DNA from 4 places in the Pseudarthrobacter niigatensis genome. Region 3 is predicted to be linked to each of the others. Evidence: riboswitches for the same ligand, from Rfam matches in the RefSeq annotation. Region 3 holds a riboswitch; each other region holds the start of a gene.
The links. A riboswitch is a leader RNA that binds a small molecule or an ion and turns the genes downstream of it on or off. The one in region 3 is predicted to bind S-adenosylmethionine.

Region 1 (5,277 bases), on a different contig from region 3:
GGCCACCTGGTGATCGATGCCAGCGCCTCGTCGCAGTTCGTCTCCGCCCTCCTGCTGGTGGGAGCAAGGTTCGACGACGGCCTGCACCTTGAGCACGTCGGGAAACCGGTGCCAAGCCTGGACCACATCAACATGACGGTGGCTGTCCTCCGCGGCGCCGGCGTCTCCGTGGACGATTCGGTCCCCAACCACTGGGTGGTGGCCCCGGGACCCATCCAGGCCTTCGACCAAAGAATCGAACAGGACCTCTCCAACGCTGGGCCGTTCCTGGCAGCGGCCCTGGCATCGCAGGGCACCGTCCGCATCCCCAACTGGCCCACGGAAACGCAGCAGGTGGGCGACCTCTGGCGCGGCATCCTCACCCGGATGGGAGCCACGGTCACCCTGGAGGACGGACTCCTGACCGTCACCGGCGGCCCAGAAATCAAGGGCGGCGACTTCGCCGACACCAGTGAACTGGCTCCTACGGTCGCGGCACTCTGTGCCCTTGCCACGGGGCCTTCCCGGCTCAGCGGAATCGCCCACCTTCGCGGGCACGAAACTGACCGGCTCGCCGCCCTGGTCACCGAGATCAACCGGCTCGGCGGCGACGCCGAGGAAACCAGCGACGGCCTGGTCATCCGGCCAGCCCCGTTGCACGCCGGCGTCGTCCACAGCTACGCCGACCACCGCATGGCCACTGCCGGGGCAATCCTGGGCCTCTCGGTAAGCGGCGTCCAGGTGGAGGACATCGCCACTACCGCCAAGACCATGCCCGACTTCCCGCAGCTGTGGGCCGGCATGCTGGCCCAGGCTGCTCCCGAGGTACCGCGGCCGGAAGAGCGTGGCAGTGGCGCGGAGCACTGACTCCTGGGACGAATCCGACGTCCGGATCCGCCCCAGCAAGAAAGGTTCCCGTCCCCGCACCAAAGACCGGCCCAGCCATGACGACGCCGTTACCGGGCGGATCATTACGGTTGACCGCGGCCGGTACACGGCAGTGGTGGGCGAGGACTCGGACAACGAGCGCGTCGTCATCGCAGCGCGTGCCCGTGAACTCCGCCGGTCACCTGTCGTTGCGGGAGACTTCGTCTCGCTCGTGGGGGACGTGTCAGGCGCGCCGGACACGCTGGCCCGCCTGGTGAAAATCCAGGACCGCCACACCCTCCTGCGCAGGAGCGCCGACGATACCGACCCCGTGGAGCGGGCCGTGGTGGCCAACGCGGACCAGCTGGTCATCGTCGTGGCGGCTGCCAACCCGGAACCCCGCACCGGATTCATCGACCGCGCCCTGGTGGCTGCCTACGACGCCGGGATCGAGCCGATCCTGCTGGTCACCAAGGCCGACGTCAAGGACCCCGCCGAGCTCCTCTCCAATTACACGCACCTGGACTTCCCGGTGATCATCAGCAAGACCGCCGACGCACAGGCTTCCGGGATCGACGCACGCTCTGACGACGGCCTCTCCGCCCGGCTGGACAGCACTGCGGTGGCGGCCCTCCGCGCCCACCTCGACGGCAGGGTCACCGTGATGCTGGGGCACTCCGGCGTGGGCAAGTCAACCATGGTGAACGCGCTGACCGGTGCCGAGCGGGCCACCGGCGGCGTCAACGCCGTAACCGGACGTGGCCGCCACACGTCGTCGTCGGCCCTGGCCCTGCGCCTGGCTGACGCGCCGGCCGGAAGCTGGATCATTGACACCCCCGGTATCCGTTCCTTCGGACTGGCCCATGTGGACCCGGACCGGATCCTGCGCTCCTTCCCGGACCTCTCCCCCGGCATCGAAAACTGTGAACGCGGGTGCAAGCACACGGCAAACGCGGTGAACTGCGGCCTCGACGACTGGGTGGCAGGCGGGCACGCAGGTCCCACCGGCCCGGCACGCCTGGCGTCGCTCCGGCGCCTGCTCGGCACGGATCCGCGCATGGAAGCACAGGAAACCAAGGAGCTCGGCAGCGTCAACTGACGCGTTCTCCCGGCAGAAGCGTCCGCAGACGGTAGTTTGTAACCATGATCCAACCCGCTTCGAGCTACAACGATGACCTGCGCCTGGCCCATGTCCTGGCCGACTCCGTGGATGACCAGACCATGAGCCGCTTCAAGGCCCTGGACCTCCACGTTGAGACCAAGCCGGACCTGACGCCCGTCACCGACGCCGACAAGGCAGCCGAGGAAGCCATCCGCGGCCAGCTCTCCCGCTCCCGTCCCCGCGATGCCGTCCTGGGCGAGGAGTTCGGCAGCACCGGGCACGGTTCACGGCGCTGGATCATCGATCCCATTGACGGGACCAAGAACTTTGTCAGGGGCGTCCCGGTCTGGGCCACCCTGATCGCCCTGGTGGACGAAGGCGAACCCGTGGTGGGCGTGGTCAGCGCCCCGGCCCTCGGCAAGCGCTGGTGGGCGGCAAAGGGCATGGGCGCCTACATGGGCAGGTCCTTGGCAGCTGCCACCCGGCTGCGCGTCTCCAACGTGTCCAGCCTCTCCGACGCCTCCCTCTCCTACTCCAGCCTGAGCGGCTGGAAGGAACGCGGCAACCTCGACGATTTCCTCGGGCTGACCGAGGACGTCTGGCGGACCCGGGCATACGGCGATTTCTGGTCGTACTGCATGGTGGCAGAGGGCTCCGTGGACATCGCCTGCGAACCGGAACTCAACCTCTACGACATGGCTGCGCTGGTGCCAATCGTGGTCGAGGCCGGGGGCCGGTTCACCTCCCTCGAGGGCGAGGACGGACCGTTCGGCGGGAACGCGCTGGCCACCAACTCGATCCTGCACTCCGAGGTCCTGCACCGTCTCAACCCTTACCTGGACGATCTGCTGTAACTGCCACGGTTTGCCCGCTTGGGCGAATATTGCGACGCCGGACACCTTCAGAAGGAGGTGTCCGGCGTCGTTTATTCGATATTGCGTAATAAAGCCCTTAACAATTGGCCCGGCTTCCAGCCTGGCCGCCCCATGTCCTACGCTTTTATGCAGGTCACGAGTGCCAGCGCAAAACCCCGGTTTGCTGGCCGGCAACCCTCCATTCGCGGCGGGGTGCCCCGGGTGACGACCAGGCCGGTCCGGAGTGGATGCGGCAAGCGCGGATTCCGTACGCCGGAGTCCTGTACACAAGTGAGGTCTCTGTGACAACTGCCACCGTCTCCCCCAAACCCGTCACCGAATCCGCCGTTGCTGCCGAACGCCGTGCCGCCGCCGGCCGCCCGCTCGCTGCAGTCACCGGGGCCGAAATCCAAGCACCACTGATAACCGGCGGCCACGTGCGGTACGCCAACCTTGATTACGGGGCATCGGCCCCTGCACTCTCCGTGGTGTCCGCTTACCTCAACGAGATCCTGCCCTACTACGCCAGCGTCCACCGCGGCGCCGGGTACGCCTCCCAGATCAGCACCTCCGTGTACGAGAACGCACGCAGCATCGTCCGGGACTTCGTGGGCGGCCGGCCGGACGATTCGGTCATCTTCACCCGGAACACCACCGATTCGCTGAACCTCCTGGCGGGCTGCCTGCCCCGGACGGACGGACGGCCCGCCGGTGACGTCCTCTACCTGGACATCGAACACCACGCCAACCTCCTGCCGTGGCAGGGCGTCCCGCACCGCAGCATCGTTGCCGCGGACACCATCGCCGGCACCCTTGACGCGGTCCGCGCCGAACTCGAACAGGGCGGCGTCAGCCTCCTGGCCGTCACCGGCGCCTCCAACGTCACCGGCGAGATCCTCCCCATCCGGGCCCTGGCCGCGCTGGCCCACCAGCACGGCGCCCGGATCGTGGTGGACGCGGCCCAGCTCGCGCCGCACCGCCGGGTGGACATCAGCGCGGACGACGTCGACTACCTCGCCTTTTCCGGCCACAAGCTGTACGCGCCGTTCGGCGCAGGCGTCCTGGTAGGCCGGCCTGACTGGCTGGATTCCGGCGTCCCGCACCTCGCCGGCGGCGGGGCGGTCAAGGAAGCACGGCTCGACGGCGTCAGCTGGGCCACCGGGCCGGCCCGCCACGAAGGAGGCTCGCCGAACGTCCTCGGCGCCGCCACCCTGGCACGCGCCACGCAGGTCATCGCCGAACTCGACCAGGACAGGTGGCATGCGCACGAGTCCGCGATCCGCTCCTTCCTGGTGGAGGGCCTCCAGGGCATCGACGGCGTCACCGTCCACCAGATCTTCAAGGACACCAATCCGGAAACGGACACCATCGGCGTGGTCAACTTCTCCGTCGAGGGCTACGACGCAGGGCTGGTGGCCGCCTACCTTTCCGCAGAGCACGGCGTGGGCCTGCGGGACGGACGCTTCTGCGCCCATCCCCTGCTGAAGCGCCTGGGCCTGCCGTCCGGCTCCCTCCGGGCGAGTTTCGGCGTGGGCTCGCGGCTGGAAGATGCTGAACGCCTCCTTGCCGGTATCCGGGCTTTGCGCAGCAACGGACTCGGGTGGGACTACGTGGTGGACGCAGGCCGCTGGGTGCCCGCCAACGACTTCCGCACCTACCCGCACTGGGCACCCAATACCCCCGGGACGGCCGGCGCGGCCCCCTGCCTCGACGACTAGCGGGGTAACGGCGGCTGCCTGCCGGCACCGGCCATGCGGTAAATTCGAAGGACATCCGCAGGCAGCACCGGAAGGAGGCCACGCGTGGTTCGGGGTGGCCCCAGGCTTGATCACGGCCGGCGCACGGAGCTCGGGCAGAGCTTCCAGGACGGCGGCCGCCACTACCAGCGCGTCCGCCCCGGCTATCCGGCGGAATCCGCACGGTGGCTGGTGCCTGCCGGGGCCCGTGACGCCCTGGACGTCGGGGCGGGTACCGGTAAATTCACCGCCTTGCTGCTGGCCATGGGACTGGATGTCACCGCCGTCGATCCTTCTGCGGACATGCTTGCCCAGCTGAAGACCCACTGCCCGGCCGCCACGGCTGCGGCGGGGACGGCCGAGGCCACAGGCCTTCGGGATGCGGCCTTCGACGTGGTCACCGTTGCCCAGGCGTGGCACTGGTGCGATCCCCTCGCTGCGAGCACCGAACTGGCCCGCGTCCTGCGCCCGCACGGAACCCTGGGCCTGGTCTGGAACCAGCTGGACACCTCTGTCCCCTGGGTGCACCGGCTCTCCCGGATCATGCACGCCGGCGACGTCTACCGGCCCGGCCACAAGCCCGTCGTCGGGCCCGAATTCCACGGGCTTGAGGGGCATGTGACGCACTGGCAGGACCGGGTGACCACCAGTGACCTGATGGAGCTCACCAAATCGCGCAGCTACTACCTGCGGGCCGGTGAGTCGACGCGGGCGAAGGTCCTTGCCAACCTGGACTGGT
Region 2 (5,277 bases), on a different contig from region 3:
CCTCGCGGTTGGGGCTAGGCCCCGGTGCCCTTGGCGGCCCGGAAGCCTGCCTCCAGGTCAGCCAGGATGTCGTCGATGTGCTCCAAACCGACGGAAAGCCGGACCAAGCCCGGGTGAACGCCGGCCACAACCTGCTGCTCCGGCGAAAGCTGGCTGTGCGTGGTCGACGCCGGGTGGATGACCAGGGATCGCACGTCGCCGATGTTGGCCACGTGGGAGTGCAGCTCCAGTGCGTCGACGAAGCGCTTGCCGGCTTCCGCGCCGCCGGCCAGGTTGAAGGCGACCACGGCGCCCGTTCCCTTTGGCCCGTACTTGCGGCCACGCTCGTACCAGGGGCTGGACGGCAGCCCCGCGTAGGCGACGGACTCGACGTCGTCCCTTGCCTCCAGCCAGCGCGCAACCTCCGTGGCGTTCGCAACGTGGCGCTCCACCCGCAGGCTCAAGGTCTCCAGGCCTTGGGAAATGAGGAACGCGTTGAAGGGCGAGACCGCCGAGCCAAGGTCGCGCAGCAACTGCACCCGGGCCTTGAGGATGTAGGAGAGGTTGGCGCCGAGCGCGCCGCCTTCGCCGAGGTCGCGTGCGTAGACCAGGCCGTTATAGGTGGGGTCCGGGGTGTTGAAGCCGGGGTACCGTTCCGGGTCTTTGCCGAAATCGAACCTGCCGGAATCAACGATGACGCCGGCGATGGCCGAGCCATGGCCGCCCAGGTACTTGGTGGCCGAGTGGATGACGATGTCCGCGCCCCACTCCAATGGGCGGATCAGGTAGGGGGTGGAAAGGGTGTTGTCCACGATCAGGGGCACGCCGGCCTGGTGGGCCACTTCGGAGATGCCCTCAATATCAAGCACGTCCTGGCGCGGGTTGGACACCACCTCACCGAAGAAGAGCTTGGTATTGGGCTGCACGGCGTCGCGCCACTGGTCCAGGTTGTCAGGATCAGCCACGAAGGTCACCGAGATGCCGAACTTCTTCAACGTGTGGGCGAACAGGTTGTAGGTTCCGCCGTAAAGACTGGGGCTGGCCACTATATGGTCGCCTGCCTCGGCGATGTTCAGCACTGCGAACGTCTCCGCGGCCTGGCCGGAGCTCAGCAGCAATGCCGCCAGGCCGCCTTCAAGGCTTGCGATCCGTTGCTCGACGGCGTCCTGGGTGGGATTGCCAATGCGGGTGTAGATGGGTGCAAGTTCGGCCAGGGCGAAGCGGTTGGCCGCACTCTCGGCACTGGGGAACACGAAGGACGTGGTCTGGTAGATGGGAAGGGCGCGGGCTCCGGTGGCGCTGTCAGGCTCCTGGCCGGCATGGATCTGGCGGGTTTCGAAGGACCATCCGTTGGACATCTCAGTCTCCTATGACATGGGCCCGGCATGCTGGGAGCACCACGGGCCGCGCTTGCTCTCCGGCCATTGCCGGACAGCCTGGTCCTCACCCGGGGCACCCCACCGCGGATGGAGGGTTGCCGGCCAGCGAGCCGGGGCTTGGCGCTGGCACTCATGACCTGGGCCCAGTCTAGGAACTTCAATCCGGCCCGGACAGCATTGTGACGAACATGGTCTTGGCGCAGGCCCAGGGGCATTTGGACAGGGACGGCGGCCACCCAAAATGCCAGTAAGGGTACCCTTAGCTGAGAGCCCGATCACAAAGTGCCAAGATGTTCGCATGCGCATGGATCACGTCTCTTACGCCTGTGAACACGATGGCCTCGCGGCCACTACCGAACGTATTGCAACTGCCCTCGGCGTTGAGGCAGTGAAGGGTGGCGTACACCCCCGCTTCGGAACCCGGAATATGATCATCCCCCTGGCGGGCCACAAGTACCTCGAAGTCGTCGAGGTCCTCGACCACCCGGCGTCGGACAAGGCACCGTTCGGGCAGGCGGTGCGTGCCCGCTCCGCTGCCGGTGGCGGCTGGATGGGCTGGTGCGTCGAAGTGGACGACCTCGCCCCCTTCGAGGAACGCCTGGGCCGCGCTGCCGTGAACGGCAACCGCAAGTTCCCGGACGGCCGCGAGCTGGTCTGGAAGCAAATTGGCATCCTGGGCCTCATCGCCGATCCCCAGGTGCCGTACATGCTCAAGTGGGAGGGCGACCCCTCCCTCCACCCGTCCCACGCTTACGAGAGCAACCTCAAGATGAGCTGCCTGACCATCGCCGGTTCCGCCTCGCGCGTCACCGAGTGGCTCGGTGAGCCCGTGGAGAAGCCGCTCGAGGACGTTGCGGTGGAATGGGTGGCCCCGCACGGTACGCCGGGCATCCTCTCGGTCACCTTTGAGACCGCCAACGGAGCCGTCACCATCTGACCCTTCCCCTTCCTCCCGGACCACTCCGGGGAGGTCCCCGGGTTGTGCCCGGGCAAACTTCGGCCGCCATTGGGTGGTGACAACGGCGTCACCACCCAATGGCGGCCGAATCCATTTAAGCGGCTGCCGCGCCAAAGTGAGGGTCGCGTCTTTTTCTACGCCACGCGTGCTCTTTTTCGCGCCACACATTTGGGCTGCGACAGGCAACCTTCGCGTCGAAAACGTACGACGACGGCGGCCCGCTTCGGTGCACCGGCTCACCTGCGCAGGCAGCGGCACCGGCTTGATCTGTAATTGTCAGACCCTCGTTGGATGATGTGGGTATGGGAATCGGCGGTGGTCTTGGGGTGGTGTTGGAGGGTGTTCGTGCCTCTGTTGCTGCCCTGGATGCGCTGGAGCGTGAGGACGCTTCTCTGGCTTCCGGCTTGGATGTTGGTTTCGGTGTTGGTGCTGGTGTGGATGTGTTGCAGCGGCGGTATGAGATCCGGTTGGAGCGGCTGGAGGTTGCGTCCCGGCTGGAGGCGCAGCTTGCAGGGGTGAAGGCGCAGGACGCCGTCGACGCCGTCGGGTTCCAGGAGGCGATGACCCCGCCGGACGCCTCGGTCCAGGACCGTACCTACGCGCAGATGTCGGTGGTGGAGGAGATCGCCGGGGTCCTGACGGTTAGTTCCGGGGCAGCGGGAGCGTTGGTGGAGCAGTCCCGGCGGATTTGTTCCCTGCCGCTGGTCATGAACGCCTTGGCGGCGGGCGTGATGTCGTGGCAGCACGCCCGGATTGTCGCGGACGAAACCGAAGGCCTTGACGCTGTCGGGGCTGCCGGGCTGGTGGCGCATTTCTTCGACCCCGCCACGCCCGATCCGGCCCGGGGTGCCGCGCCCGGTGAACTGGTCCCGTCCCGGTTCCGGGCCAAGATCCGGGGCTGGCGGGAACGCCACCACCCCGAATCGATCCAAAAGCGCCATGCGAAAGGGGTGGCGGACCGGCGGATGGAATACACCCCGGACCGGGACGGCATGGCCTGGATCTCCCTCTACCTTCCCGGCGATACCGCGTGCGCCATCTGGAACCGGACCACCGCCACCGCCCGCGGCCTCCAGGGACCAGACGAACCCCGCACGCTTAGCCAGCTCCGCCCCGACATCGCCGCATCCCTGTTGCTCGGCGCCGGCCGGGCGGCGGGTGAGGGTCCCCACCAGCACCGCCCCGGGCACGCAGGGTGTCACCGGGATCGGGAAGGTCCCTGCGCCGCGGGCCGACGTCCTGGTCACCGTGCCCGTGTTCTCGCTCCTCGGCCTCACCGACGAACCAGCAGTGCTGGACGGCTTCGGCCCAATCCCGGCATCCATGGCCCGCAAACTCGTCGCCGGTGGCGCGGAGTCGTTCTACCGGGTCCTCGTCGACCCACGGGACGGGGCGCCCCTGGAAATCGGCCGCAAAAACTACCGGCTTACCGGGGCCATCAAACGCTGGATCAGGCTGCGCGATGCCCAATGCACGTCCCCGGCTGCACCAACAAGACCCCCGACAACGAAACCGACCACCTCCAAGCGTGGGAACACGGCGGCACCACCAACGTCAGCAACCTGGCCCAGCTCTGCCGCAAGCACCATCGGCTCAAACATCACAGCCAATGGGCCCCCGGCCCGGCCACGAGCAAAGACCCACCGGGCTGGACCTCACCCACCGGACGCCACTACAACCCCGAACAACAGGAATCAGAACCAACCCACTGGCCACCGGGAAGCCTGCCACCGCACGCTGTTCGGGGTGCCGTTGTGGCAGGGGTTGAATTGGAGGCCACCGGGCCAGCGGAGAACGCGCAGCGGCAGCAGTTCCTCGCATCGATGCCGCCGTGGTCTGATCCTCCTGTCGAAGAACCACCAAGTGAGGACGTCCTGGACCCCGGCGAGCTTTGCCCCGCGGATCCCCTGTGGGATGAGTTCCATGCCAGGTTTTACGAGCTGCCCGCTGACCCGCAGGCGGACTGGCAGTGCTGCTGCACCTGATGTGAGGGCAGAAAACAGCGCGCAGGCCGTGGCCGGAGCTAGGGGCCGCCCAGCAGGCCGCAGCCAACATTTCTTTCGGCAGTTCTCACGACGATGAATACTCGGGCCTCGTCGGAGGAGGGCGCGGCGAGGATGTCGGCTCCACCGGCGGTTTTGCCTTGGACCGTCAGGAGGGAAACATCAGTCCGTGCGGGCTCCGGGTAAGGACCGCAGTTGTACTCGCGCCCGGCAAACTGGACTTTGGAAGGAACCTCTCGAGGCCAGAGCACCCAGTCCGACGTCTGTTCATGGATGCTCCACAATCGCCCAATGAGCAAACATCCGGCCAACGCCAAGACGGCACTCCCCAAGGCCAATCCGTGTCGTAGTCCCCCACCCATGCTGCAAGACTTCACGAAGGCATGCTTGGAATCAACAAGAACCCGCAACTAGGGCTACTGCAGGCCGGACCACCGCCCAGCGGTCGTTCAGTCGGGTACCGGCAGACCGCGGCGGCCATAGCTGTACAGCTACCCCAGCCCCACGGCCTTGCCGAAGAGGCTGAAGCCGACGAATGCCACGATGTCCAGCAGCGCATGGGCGATGACCAGCGGCATGACGCGCTTGGTGCGCGTATAGAGCCAGGCGAAGACCACCCCCATCACAGCGTTGCCAATGAAGGGACCGAAGCCTTGGTAAAGGTGGTAGCTGCCACGCAGCACGGAGCTCACGGCGATGGCCAGTGGCGTGCTCCAGCCGAACTTGCCGAAGCGGTCCATCAGGTACCCCACCACGATGACTTCCTCGAGCACCGCGTGGCGCATCGCCGAGAGGACCAGGACTGGAACGGTCCACCAGTAGGCGTCCAGGGCACTGGGGATGATGGCTGTGGTGATGCCGAGCGCCCGGCCAGCCGAATAGAGCCCCAAGGACGGTATCCCAATCAGCGCGGCCAGCCCCAGGCCTTGCAGCAGGTCCATTCCGGGCCGGGCGAAGT
Region 3 (5,277 bases):
GCACGCCACATTCCGTGCGCGCCAGGGAATCTGCGCGTCGAAAACGGGGAGGCGCGTCGAAAAGGCTAGATCTGCTTCAGCGCCTGCTCAAGGTCGCGGAGGAGGTCATCCGGGTCCTCGAGCCCCACCGAGAGCCGCACCACGCCGTCGCTGAGCCCAATGGCGGCCCGCCCCTCCGGGCCCATGGCGCGGTGGGTGGTGGTGGCCGGGTGCGTGATCAGGGACTTGGCATCACCGAGGTTGTTGGAAATATCGATGATCCGCAGCCCGTCCAGGAGGGCGAATGCCGCTTCCTTGCCGGAACGCCCGCCGGTCGGGGCCAGTTCGAAGGTCAGGACCGTTCCGCCGGCACTCATCTGCTTAGCGGCCAGCCCGTACTGCGGGTGCGACTTCAGGAGCGGATACTTCACCCAGCCCACCGCCGGCTGTTCCTCCAGCCATTCAGCCAGCCGCAGCGCGGTGGCGGACGAGTGGTTGACGCGCAGGCCCATGGTTTCCAGGCCCTTGGTCAGGACCCAGGCGTTGAAGGCGGACAGTGCGGGGCCGGTATGGCGCATCAGCTGCTTGACGGGTCCGTCGATGAATTCCTTGGTGCCCAGGATGGCACCGCCCATCACCCTGCCCTGCCCATCGATGTGCTTGGTACCCGAGTAGACGATGACGTCGGTGCCGAGGTCCCCGCAGCGCTGCAGCAGGGGAGTGGCAAAGACGTTGTCAGCCACCACGGTGGCGCCGGCCGCATGCGCCAGCTCACTGACGGCGGCGATGTCGACGATTTCCTGCATGGGGTTGGACGGGGACTCGAAGAAGACGGCGGTGGTGGGCTTGGACAGGGCTTCGCGCCACTGGTCCAGGTCCGGACCGTCCACGAAGACCGTTTCCACACCCCAGCGCGGGAGGATCTCGTTCAGGATCACAAAGCACGAACCGAACAGCGAACGGGCAGCCACCACGCGGTCGCCGGCAGCCAGCAGGGCACCCAGCGCGGTGAACACGGCAGACATGCCCGACGCCGTCGCAAAGCAGGCTTCGGTGCCTTCCAGCAGCCTGAGCCGTTCCTGGAAGGTGGCAACGGACGGGTTGCCGTAGCGGGAGTAGACAAAGCGCTCGTCCTCGCCGGTGAACGCGCGTTCAGCTGCCGCAGCGGATTCGTAGACGAACCCGGAGTTCAGGAAGATGGCCTCGGACGTTTCCTGGAAGTTGGAGCGGTCCAGGCCGCCGCGGACTGCCTGCGTATCGGGGTTCCAGCCGGGGGCGTCTGGGTTGAAGGTCACTTAGTTCTTTCCGAGGTTGGTGGGGAGGCCGCGGTTCTTCCAGCCGTTGACGGTGCGTTCGCCGTAGCGGTCCGGCTCGCCTTCGAAGCCCTCCAGCACGTTGTAGGCCTTAAAACCGGCCTGGGTGGCGGCAGTTGCAGCCGCGATGGACCGCTGGCCGGAGCGGCAGAGGAAGAGCAGTTCCGCCTGGGGATCCTCCGGCGCCTGCGCCTGGAGGTCCTTGACGAAGTCGGGATTGGGGATGCCGCCGGGGAAGGTCCACTGGATGAACAGGGGATCGTTGTCCGTGGCCTTGGTGTCCGGGATGCCGATGTGGGCCCATTCGCCCTCGGTGCGGACGTCCACCAGGATGGCGCCCTGCTCCAGCTTGGCCCATGCTTCCTGGGGCGTCAGGTCTCCGGCGTAGCTCATGCGTGGCCCTCGCCGTCGAAATCGCCTTCAAGGCCGGCGTCGAGCTGGTCCACCGCTGTGGCGACGGCGGCATCGGCTGAGGCGATCGCGGCCGGAAGGACGATTGCCTGCGCCACGATGACGCTGGTGCCGTTGAAAGTAGCTGCCGGGCTGCCGTGCAGCACGTAGCCGTCGGCGAGTGCGGCGGAGATCCGCTCGCAGAATTCACGGGTGTCCGCGCCGGTTATCAGGCGGTAGGACAGTCTTTCGTCAAGGGCGGGTGCGTCGGACACGACGGATCTCCTTCTCTCACGCTTGCAGCTCGAATCGGTCGATATGCCGAGTATTCACCTGAGGCACCCCGCCGCGAAAGGGAGGGTTGCCGACCGGCAAGTCAGGGCTTGGCGCCGGTACTCATTACTCCCCAAAAACGTAACACCTGCCGCGCCAAGCCGCATCGCCGACGTCGTCATGTTCCGTCATTGAGCTGCCCGCCATGCGGCACGTAGCCTGCTGCGGACCGATAAGGTTCATACCGGGGGCGCCGCCCCGTATCCAGAGCAATGAGTACCGGGGGTCCTTGTCAGCATGCGGGCACACGTATCGCACCACCGCGCCGCCATCCGGCGTAACCGGCCGCGCTCCGCCGCGGCCTTCCTGGCCGCGGTTCTCATCGCCCTCCTGGCAGTGGTGGCCCCGGCAGCCCCGGCGCAGGCGGCCGGCCCCGCGCCGGACAAGGGCAAACCCTGGCTGGGGGCGGTCCTCGAATGGGGTGAGGATACCGCCGCGGGCTTCAGCGACCGGCTGGGCGCAACCCCGGCGCTCTACGGCCATGACATCACCATGCCCTACCGCGAATCCGAGCGGAATGACATCGGGGGCTTCCTGCAGCAGACCGCAGCGAAGGGCGCCCACGCCATGCTCACGGTCAAGCCGTCCGTGCCGCTGGACCAGCTCGGCGCCGCGGAGGCGGAAGCGTTCGCAGCGCAGGTGCGCGACCTGACCGCGGGATTCAAGGGCCAACTGCTGGTCCGCTTTGCCCCCGACATGAACGCCAGCTGGGTGGCCTGGGGCCAGCAGCCGGCTGCGTACCGGCAGGCTTTCCAAGCGGTGTCGGCAGCCTTCAGGAAGGACGACGGCGGCCGGGCCACCATGGTGTGGGCGCCCTACCTGGGGAAGGACTACCCCTTCGACCGGAACCGGAATGCGCCACAGCCGGGAAGCGACGGGTTTTCCCTCCTGGATACAAATGGGGACGGAACCTGGAACGGGAGCGACAGCGCCTATGCCCCGTATTACCCGGGCGACGACGCGGTGGACTGGGTGGGGTTGGCCGCCTACCATGACGACACTGCCGGCGCGGCCGCCGTCAACTCCCTGCCGCACGCCGGCGAACTCGAAGACATGCTGACGGCCTCCGGCAACGAAAACTTCTACGGCACCTACGCCGAAGGACATAAAAAGCCCTTCCTGCTCCAGACCTCGGCCTTCTACAGCCCTGCATCCGGCGGGGCGCCCGAGGCGGACATCAAAACGCGCTGGTGGGACCAGGCGGTGGCAACTGCCACCTCTCCGCATTTCGCCGGAACGGCCGCCGTGGTGTGGGACGAACGGACCAGCACGCGGGACACCGGCGTAGCAAGCATCAGCTGGCTGCTCACGGGAAGCCCGGACATCGCCAAAACTGCCTTGGACCGGTTGAAGGCATCGCCCATGGTCACCGGGCCTGTCACGGATGTGGCGTCCGCAGGCACCTACGTGCGGGCTAATACGCTCTCTGGCGCGGCCCCGTGGACCGTTGCTGCCGCCATGGCCATCCTCCTGGTGGCCCTGTGGCAGGTCCCGCGCCGGATCAACGCTGCCACGGCCTGGAGTTACCAGGATCCTTCTGCCAGGGATTCGCGGGTGGACCTGCTGCGCGGGATGGCCATTGTCTTCGTGGTGGTCAACCACCTGGGCATGGCCTCGCTGTTCCAGCTGCTCACCCAGGAGGCGGTGGGCTTCGTATCAGGCGCTGAGTTGTTTGTCCTGTTCTCCGGCCTGGTGGTGGGCATGGTGTACGGGCCCAAAGCGAAGGAGGATTTCGGCCGGGTGGTGGACCTGACGTCCCGCCGTGCCGGGAAGCTCTATGTCACTGCCCTGGCCGTGCTGGTCGGCGTCTTCCTGCTGTCGCTGCTCCCGTTCTTCCACACCGAGGCCCTGACCACGTTCGTGGACCAGGGAACCGGCGGCGCCGGGCACAGCGGCGCGGGCCGGACCTACGACCTGTACGCGGGCATGTCGTCGCTGTTCCAGTTCCCCGTGCCGCCCCAGGTGCTTCCGGCCATCGTGCTGCTGCAGTTCGGGCCCTGGCAGTTCAACGTCATGGGCCTTTACGTGGTACTCCTGCTGGCCAGCCCCCTGATCCTCGCGGCACTCAACCGCGGCAAGGCCATCTGGGTGTTGCTGGCGTCCCTGGCCGTATATGCGGTCGGGGCCGTAACCAGGTTCAGGCTCCTGCCATCGCAGTTCGAGGACTCGTTCCCCCTGCTGGTATGGCAGGTACTCTTTGTCCTCGGCCTGGTTGTCGGCTACCACCGCCGCAGCATAGTCACCTGGCTGTCGGCGCACACCGGGGTGGTGGCAGCCTGCACCGCAGCGGCGTTCGCGCTGGCCTTCCTGTCCTGGGGCAACCCGTACCTGGCCAACAACTATGACGTCCGGCTGGCGCTCATGCCGGACGCCGCCTACCGGGCCATGTATGACGCGCTGTTCGGCCGGACCTACCTGGCGCCCGGCCGCCTGCTCAACGTCCTGGTCTTGGTGGTGGCCGCCTACGCCTTCCTTAGCGCCTACTGGAAACCCGTGCAGCGGGCCCTGGGCTGGTTCCTGATCCCGCTGGGCCGCGCCACGCTCTACGTATTCATCATGCACGTGGTGCTGATCGCCGTCGTGGCCAACATCCCGGCGCTGCAGCAGCAGAGCATCTTCCTCAACACCGTCGCCTACGCCGTGGTGCTGGGCCTTCTGTGGGTGATGGTCCGGGCCAGGTTCCTCTTCCGGATTATTCCCACCTAGGCGGCAGCGGGGACGTCCCGGGGCATGAAAAATGCTGTGGCACATACGTCAAGTGCCACAGCATCTGATGGCGGGGCACCGGTTACCCGGCGCCCCGTCCGACGACCCGTTGGGGCTTAGACCAGCCGCGGGTAACTGGTCATGATGTAGTCCGCCGCGGCAGGCCCCTTCATGCGCAGTCCGTTCCGGCGGGCGGAGACCCGGTGTTTCATGGCAGCCCAGAAGCTGGACTCGGTGCCGGCCGGCTGCTCGTTGACGAAGCACCAGCTGGTGTACAGCCCAAAGAGGCGGTCACGGTCGAGGCTTGATTCGGAGGCCTGGTCGGCGTAGGTGGCTTCGTGGAGGAAAAGATCAAACTGCGAATTGGCCATGACGGCGTCCCTTCGCTCGGTGCGCGGTGCCGCCGTTCGGCTACAGCAGCAAAACCCTCGATGCCCTGCACGGGGGCGGTGGGTCTGTAGGTTCGATCCCATCAGGAGAACTTGGGAATATCAGCGATCTTGAGGCATGTCTACGCTGTAGACTTTACTCGTAGACTACAACTGAGGCAACCGTA
Region 4 (5,277 bases), on a different contig from region 3:
TGTTCGTGGAATGTTTCTGGGGCCAGGGCTGTCATGAAGTGCTGGTTCTCCTGCGGGGATTGATATTGCTTCCACCGGTGAAAATGGGCGCGCGGCGGCGCGGATCATCAACGGCGGTTAGTTGGGGTGGGCCGATTCCTGGTCGGCCTCTGCCAGTTTACCAAGCCCGGGGAAACGAAACGCCGGCCGCCCCTTCCGGTGATGGAAGGCACAGCCGGCGCAGCGGTACGACGGACTACCAGAGGCGGCTGGTGGCGCGGCGAGCACCCTCGCCGAGGGCCTCCAGCTTGGCGAAGGCGATCTGTGGGTGCACCCTGCCGCCCAGGCCGCAGTCGGTGGAGGCAATGACATTTTCGCGGCCCACGACGTCGGCAAAGCGGACAATGCGGTCAGCCACCAGGTCGGGGTGTTCCACCACGTTGGTGGCATGCGACACGACGCCCGGGATGATGACCTTGCCCTCGGGGAGCTTGGTGTCCTCCCATACACGCCATTCGTGTTCGTGGCGGACGTTGGCTGCCTCGAAGGAGTATGCGCCCGCGTTGACCTGCAGCACCGAGCCGATGATGTCGGCGAAAGGGATGTCCGTGGTGTGCGGGCCGTGCCAGGAACCCCAGCAGACATGCAGCCGGATCTGTTCCTGGGGCAGGTCCCGGAGGGCCCAGTTGGTGGCCTCGACGCGCAGCTGGATGAACTTCAGGTAGTCCTCCAGGCTGGGCTCGGGATTGATCTGGTCCCAGCTCTCGGCCAGGGACGGATCGTCGAGCTGCACGGTGAGGCCGGCGTCGACGATGGCCTTGTATTCCTCCCGCATGGCATCGGCACAGGCGTAGACAAGTTCCTCATCGGACTTGTAGTACTCGTTGGCCACGCGGGCACACGAGCCGGGAGAGAGGGATGCCACGAAGCCGTCCGACAACCCGGCGGCGGCGAGGCCGGTCTTCAGGTTCTTGATGTCCGATGCCACCAGGTCCTGGCCCGTGTAGGTCAGGGGTCCGGCGATCTTGGGCTGGGTCACGCTCTTGCGGTGGGACAGGATGCCCGAGGACGGGTCGTTGTAGGCCTCGTTGAACGCCTGCCGGTCGCGCCTGTCGGGGAAGGAGGTCAGGACAATGTTGCCGGGGGAGGAGCGGTGCACCTGGGCATCGGCCCAGCGGTCCACATTGGTTGGCTCCAGGCCGCCCAGCCGTGCGAAGGAGTAGTTCCACCAGGCGCCATAGTCCACGGAGTTGGCCATCGTGTGCCCGTATTCGCCGTCGTTGGGAATGTCGATCCCGAGGTCCTTCTGGCGCCGGACCACGTCCACCACGGAGGTTTCCAGGAGGTCCAGGAATTCAGGGGTGACGCCGTCGGTTTCCTTGGCGGCATTGGCCGCGATGAGTTCCGGGGTGCGGGGCAACGATCCGGCGTGGGTGACGCGGATGTGGTCGGTGTTCAGGGGCATGCTGGAATCTTCCTTTCCATCGGTCCTGGCAGTAGCACCTTCGGTCCGGCAGGAATCCTGCTGGACCGTGGTTGCTGCGGCGTCATCGAGCCAGGTCTCTCGGCCGCTCCGGATGGTTCACTCTCACTAAATCGGGAGACCCACCTTGGGGCAAGTCCGTGCCGCTTTATGTCGCGGCCCGCTGCCCGGCTGCTTCCCTGCCCTTGCCCGGCGGGCAGCAGCATACTTACAGACTTTGTCCAGCTTGTTGACAGGTTTCGTTAAGCTTGGTTGGGTGAGGTCACATGCCACCGCCGCAACGGAGCTGGCCGGTGGCGCCCCGATGCACTCGAAAGAGGTAACGCACTGTGAAGAAATCCCTGGCAAATTTCAGGACCCTCGCCGCCTCCGGAGCCCTGGCGCTGGCCGTCGTCGCAGGTCCCGCCCCGCTGGCACACGCTGTGGGCGAAGGCCCCAATTACGACGGCAACGGCCAGATCACCACCTCCAAGCTCGCCACGTACGAACAGATGGTCTCGTTCCTGAAGGACCAGGACGCCCGCCAGCCGGCAATGGAGCTGGAGGTCATCGGGCAAACGGTCAAGGGGCGCGACATCCACCTGGTCAAGTACATTTCGGACCCCGCCAAGCCCACCATTCTGTACCTGACCCAGCAGCACGGCAACGAGCAGCTCACCACCGAGGGCGCCATGGAGTTCATCAAGCACCTGGGGGCCGGTAAATCCGCTGACATCCTCAAAGGCGTGAACATCCTGGTGGTGCCCATGCTCAATGCGGACGGGGCCATGGGGGACGTGAACTTCTCCCTGGAAAACTACCTTGCCAAGGGGGACCGCAACCTCACCCGCTACAACGCCGAGGGCGTGGACCTGAACCGCGACCATGTGGCCAAGGTCCAGCCGGAGACCCAGGCGCTGCACAACAAGGTCATGCGCAAGTACCGGATCGACTACATGATCGACCTGCACCACCAGGGCACCCGGGCCGAGCGTGACGGCAAGCTGGTATCCGGCTCCATCCTGTACCCCACCACCCCCAACGCCGACCCCGCCGTCGTCGAAAAATCAAAGCAGCTTGGCGCCGTGGTCTTCAACAACGTCGACTCCACCGGCTGGGGACACCTGGGCAAGTACCAGGGCGGCAGCGCCGAAACCATCAGCCGAAACGGCATCTCCGTGGAGTACGGCATCGCCACCCTGCTCTTCGAGATGCGCGGCATGTCGGACCACTACCTGGACGGCTATGCTCTCGGGCAGCGCAGCAACGGCTACCTGATCAAGCAGACTGTCACCACGCTGACCTCCACGGCCGCAGCCATCGCGGACGGGTCCATTGCCGACGCCGACACCTCCTTCTGGAACACACTCGCCGAACAGACGTCCCGCCCCGCCGGGGAGGCTGAGGACGAATAGGCGGCACCGCCCGCCGCGGCCTTTTGGCAGAAACGGCCGCGGCGGGCCACAACAGTGGACGAAGTGCCCTATCGGCTAAACTTGGGTGGTAAGAGCCCCGGAACTCTTGCTTCGCTGCGCCGTGCTGCGGCTGTGCGAAGGCCGGTCTGTTCGGGGCATTCTCATGAACGGCGCTGCATCGGCCTGCCACCTGGTGGCCGGGCCCGGGCAGCCCGAACGAATGGGGGAGGATCCCATGCCAGCAATTGTGATCGTAGGAGCCCAGTGGGGCGACGAAGGAAAAGGCAAGGCCACCGACCTGCTGGGCGGCCGTGTTGACTACGTCGTCAAGCCCAACGGCGGCAACAACGCCGGGCACACCGTCGTCGTAGGCGGTGAAAAGTACGAACTCAAGCTTCTGCCGGCCGGCATTCTCAGCCCCAACGCCGTTCCCATCATCGGCAACGGCTGCGTGGTGAACCTGGAGGCCCTCTTCCAGGAAATCGACGGACTCCAGGCGCGTGGCGCCGACACCTCAAAGCTGCGGGTCTCCGCCAACGCCCACCTGGTGGCGCCGTACCACCAGGTGCTGGACAAGGTAACTGAACGCTTCCTGGGCAGCCGGGCCATTGGCACCACCGGCCGCGGCATCGGCCCTGCCTACATGGACAAGGTTGCCCGGCTGGGCATCCGCGTCCAGGATGTCTTTGACGAATCGATCCTCCGCCAGAAGGTGGAAGGCTCGCTGCGGCAGAAGAACGAACTCCTGGTCAAGGTCTACAACCGCCGCGGTGTGGTGGTGGACGAGATCGTGGAGTACTTCCTGTCCTTCGCCGAGCGGCTCCGCCCGCTGGTCATCGACAGCACCCTGGTCCTGAACTCCGCGCTGGATGAGGGCAAGGTAGTCCTGATGGAGGGCGGCCAGGCAACCTTCCTGGACGTGGACCACGGCACCTACCCGTTCGTGACCTCCTCCAACCCCACCGCCGGCGGTGCCTCCGTGGGCTCCGGCATCGGCCCTACCCGGATCTCCCGCTCCATCGGCATCATCAAGGCCTACACCACCCGCGTTGGTGCCGGCCCATTCCCCACGGAACTCTTCGATGAGATGGGCATGTACCTGCAGAAGACCGGCGGCGAATTTGGCGTCAACACCGGACGCCCGCGCCGCTGTGGCTGGTACGATGCGGTCCTGGCGCGGCACGCCTCCCGCGTAAACGGCTTCACTGACTACTTCGTCACCAAGCTGGACGTGCTCACCGGCATCGAGCAGATTCCGGTATGTGTCGCCTACGACGTGGACGGTGTCCGGCACGACGAAATGCCCATGACGCAGACCGAGTTCCACCACGCGAAGCCCATCTTCGAGTACTTCGACGGCTGGACCGAGGACATCACCGGAGCCCGGACGCTGGCAGACCTGCCGGAGAACGCGCGCAACTACGTGCTGGCCCTGGAAAAGCTTTCCGGAACCCGGTTCTCCGCCATCGGCGTTGGCCCGGACCGGGACCAGACCATCGTGGTGAACGACCTCATCAAGGACTAGATTTTGTGGGCCCACGCCCGCGGGTTCCCTGGCCGCGTTTGCGGGGCTGGGGAGCGGGTGGGGACTACGACGGCGGCAGGCCACCTTCGCAGGTGGCCTGCCGCTTGTTTTTGGCAGCCGGAAAGCGAATTTACACAGGCTTAACGCGCACGGTCTTGTGAGGCTTCCGGTGCCGCCGCCAGACTCGTCTGTACCACCTGGTGCCCAAGGAAGGATCGTCATGGCCGGAAAATTTGAAGCATTCATCGACGCTGATTCGTTCTTCAGGTTCCGGCTCCTGGCTCCGGACGGGGCCGTGATCGCCGTCTCGGGCCCGTTCGAGGACAAAGCCGCCGTGGTGGCCGGGATAGCCGCGGTTCGCGAATGTGCCGGAACCGGCCTGGTCACCGATCTCTGTCCCGCGGGGGCCGTCTCCCGTTCCGCGCCTGTACCCGCTGCAGCTGCTGCCGCCATCCCGGTGGAGCTGCCCGCCGCCGTCGTACCTGTATGCAGCGAGGAGCGCACGCCCGCCCTGGCGCACGCCTTCGTGCCGGCAGTGGCACCCCGCCGGCACGCCATTGTGCCCCGGTGGACCAGGACAGCTACCCGCTGAAAATGATTTCCAACTTTTTTTGAAGAAGGCGTAACCCTCCGGGCGGCCGGAGCGATTACCTCTATGAAGCGCCGGTCTGGAACCTGTCCCCCATCACGTTCCAGACCGGCTCTTTTGTCTTTCCGCAAGGGTGGCTGCCAGGCTGCGCCCGTCGCTGGCCGCGGGCCGTGGCGCTTCTGGCTGCGCGGTTACTGGAGGGTAGACTAGGCGCAGCGTTCCGGATGTACTGAACGCTTGCCTTGCCACCGCCCTTCTTGACGGAAAGCACCACGTCAGTGACCGATGCACAGACAGACGAGGCTCC

Region 1: it holds a riboswitch for S-adenosylmethionine, as region 3 does, so the genes downstream of both, J2T23_RS04350 (aminotransferase class V-fold PLP-dependent enzyme) here and J2T23_RS05735 (DUF1737 domain-containing protein) in region 3, are expected to answer to the same signal.
Region 2: it holds a riboswitch for S-adenosylmethionine, as region 3 does, so the genes downstream of both, J2T23_RS10910 (bifunctional o-acetylhomoserine/o-acetylserine sulfhydrylase) here and J2T23_RS05735 (DUF1737 domain-containing protein) in region 3, are expected to answer to the same signal.
Region 4: it holds a riboswitch for S-adenosylmethionine, as region 3 does, so the genes downstream of both, J2T23_RS12285 (cobalamin-independent methionine synthase II family protein) here and J2T23_RS05735 (DUF1737 domain-containing protein) in region 3, are expected to answer to the same signal.

Annotation. Positions count from the first base shown of each region.
Region 1 is NZ_JAUSTB010000002.1:276,059-281,335, reverse strand. It holds gene aroA (3-phosphoshikimate 1-carboxyvinyltransferase) at 1-846, shown strand, start outside; gene rsgA (ribosome small subunit-dependent GTPase A) at 830-1,945, shown strand; gene hisN (histidinol-phosphatase) at 1,990-2,802, shown strand; SAM riboswitch class IV at 2,955-3,068, shown strand; gene J2T23_RS04350 (aminotransferase class V-fold PLP-dependent enzyme) at 3,105-4,520, shown strand; gene J2T23_RS04345 (class I SAM-dependent methyltransferase) at 4,605-5,277, shown strand, end outside.
Region 2 is NZ_JAUSTB010000006.1:112,670-117,946, reverse strand. It holds gene J2T23_RS10910 (bifunctional o-acetylhomoserine/o-acetylserine sulfhydrylase) at 15-1,337, opposite strand; SAM riboswitch class IV at 1,381-1,496, opposite strand; gene J2T23_RS10905 (VOC family protein) at 1,657-2,295, shown strand; gene J2T23_RS10900 (HNH endonuclease signature motif containing protein) at 2,619-4,301, shown strand; gene J2T23_RS10895 (CPBP family intramembrane glutamic endopeptidase) at 4,811-5,277, opposite strand, start outside.
Region 3 is NZ_JAUSTB010000003.1:106,557-111,833, forward strand. It holds gene J2T23_RS05725 (O-succinylhomoserine sulfhydrylase) at 66-1,274, opposite strand; gene J2T23_RS05730 (rhodanese-like domain-containing protein) at 1,275-1,685, opposite strand; gene J2T23_RS05735 (DUF1737 domain-containing protein) at 1,682-1,957, opposite strand; SAM riboswitch class IV at 1,971-2,086, opposite strand; gene opgC (OpgC domain-containing protein) at 2,253-4,721, shown strand; gene J2T23_RS05745 (hypothetical protein) at 4,838-5,092, opposite strand.
Region 4 is NZ_JAUSTB010000007.1:95,612-100,888, forward strand. It holds gene J2T23_RS12280 (uracil-DNA glycosylase family protein) at 1-35, opposite strand, end outside; gene J2T23_RS12285 (cobalamin-independent methionine synthase II family protein) at 236-1,444, opposite strand; SAM riboswitch class I at 1,458-1,563, opposite strand; gene J2T23_RS12290 (M14 family zinc carboxypeptidase) at 1,792-2,856, shown strand; gene J2T23_RS12295 (adenylosuccinate synthase) at 3,092-4,381, shown strand; gene J2T23_RS12300 (YegP family protein) at 4,602-4,973, shown strand; gene J2T23_RS12305 (RNA polymerase sigma factor) at 5,249-5,277, shown strand, end outside.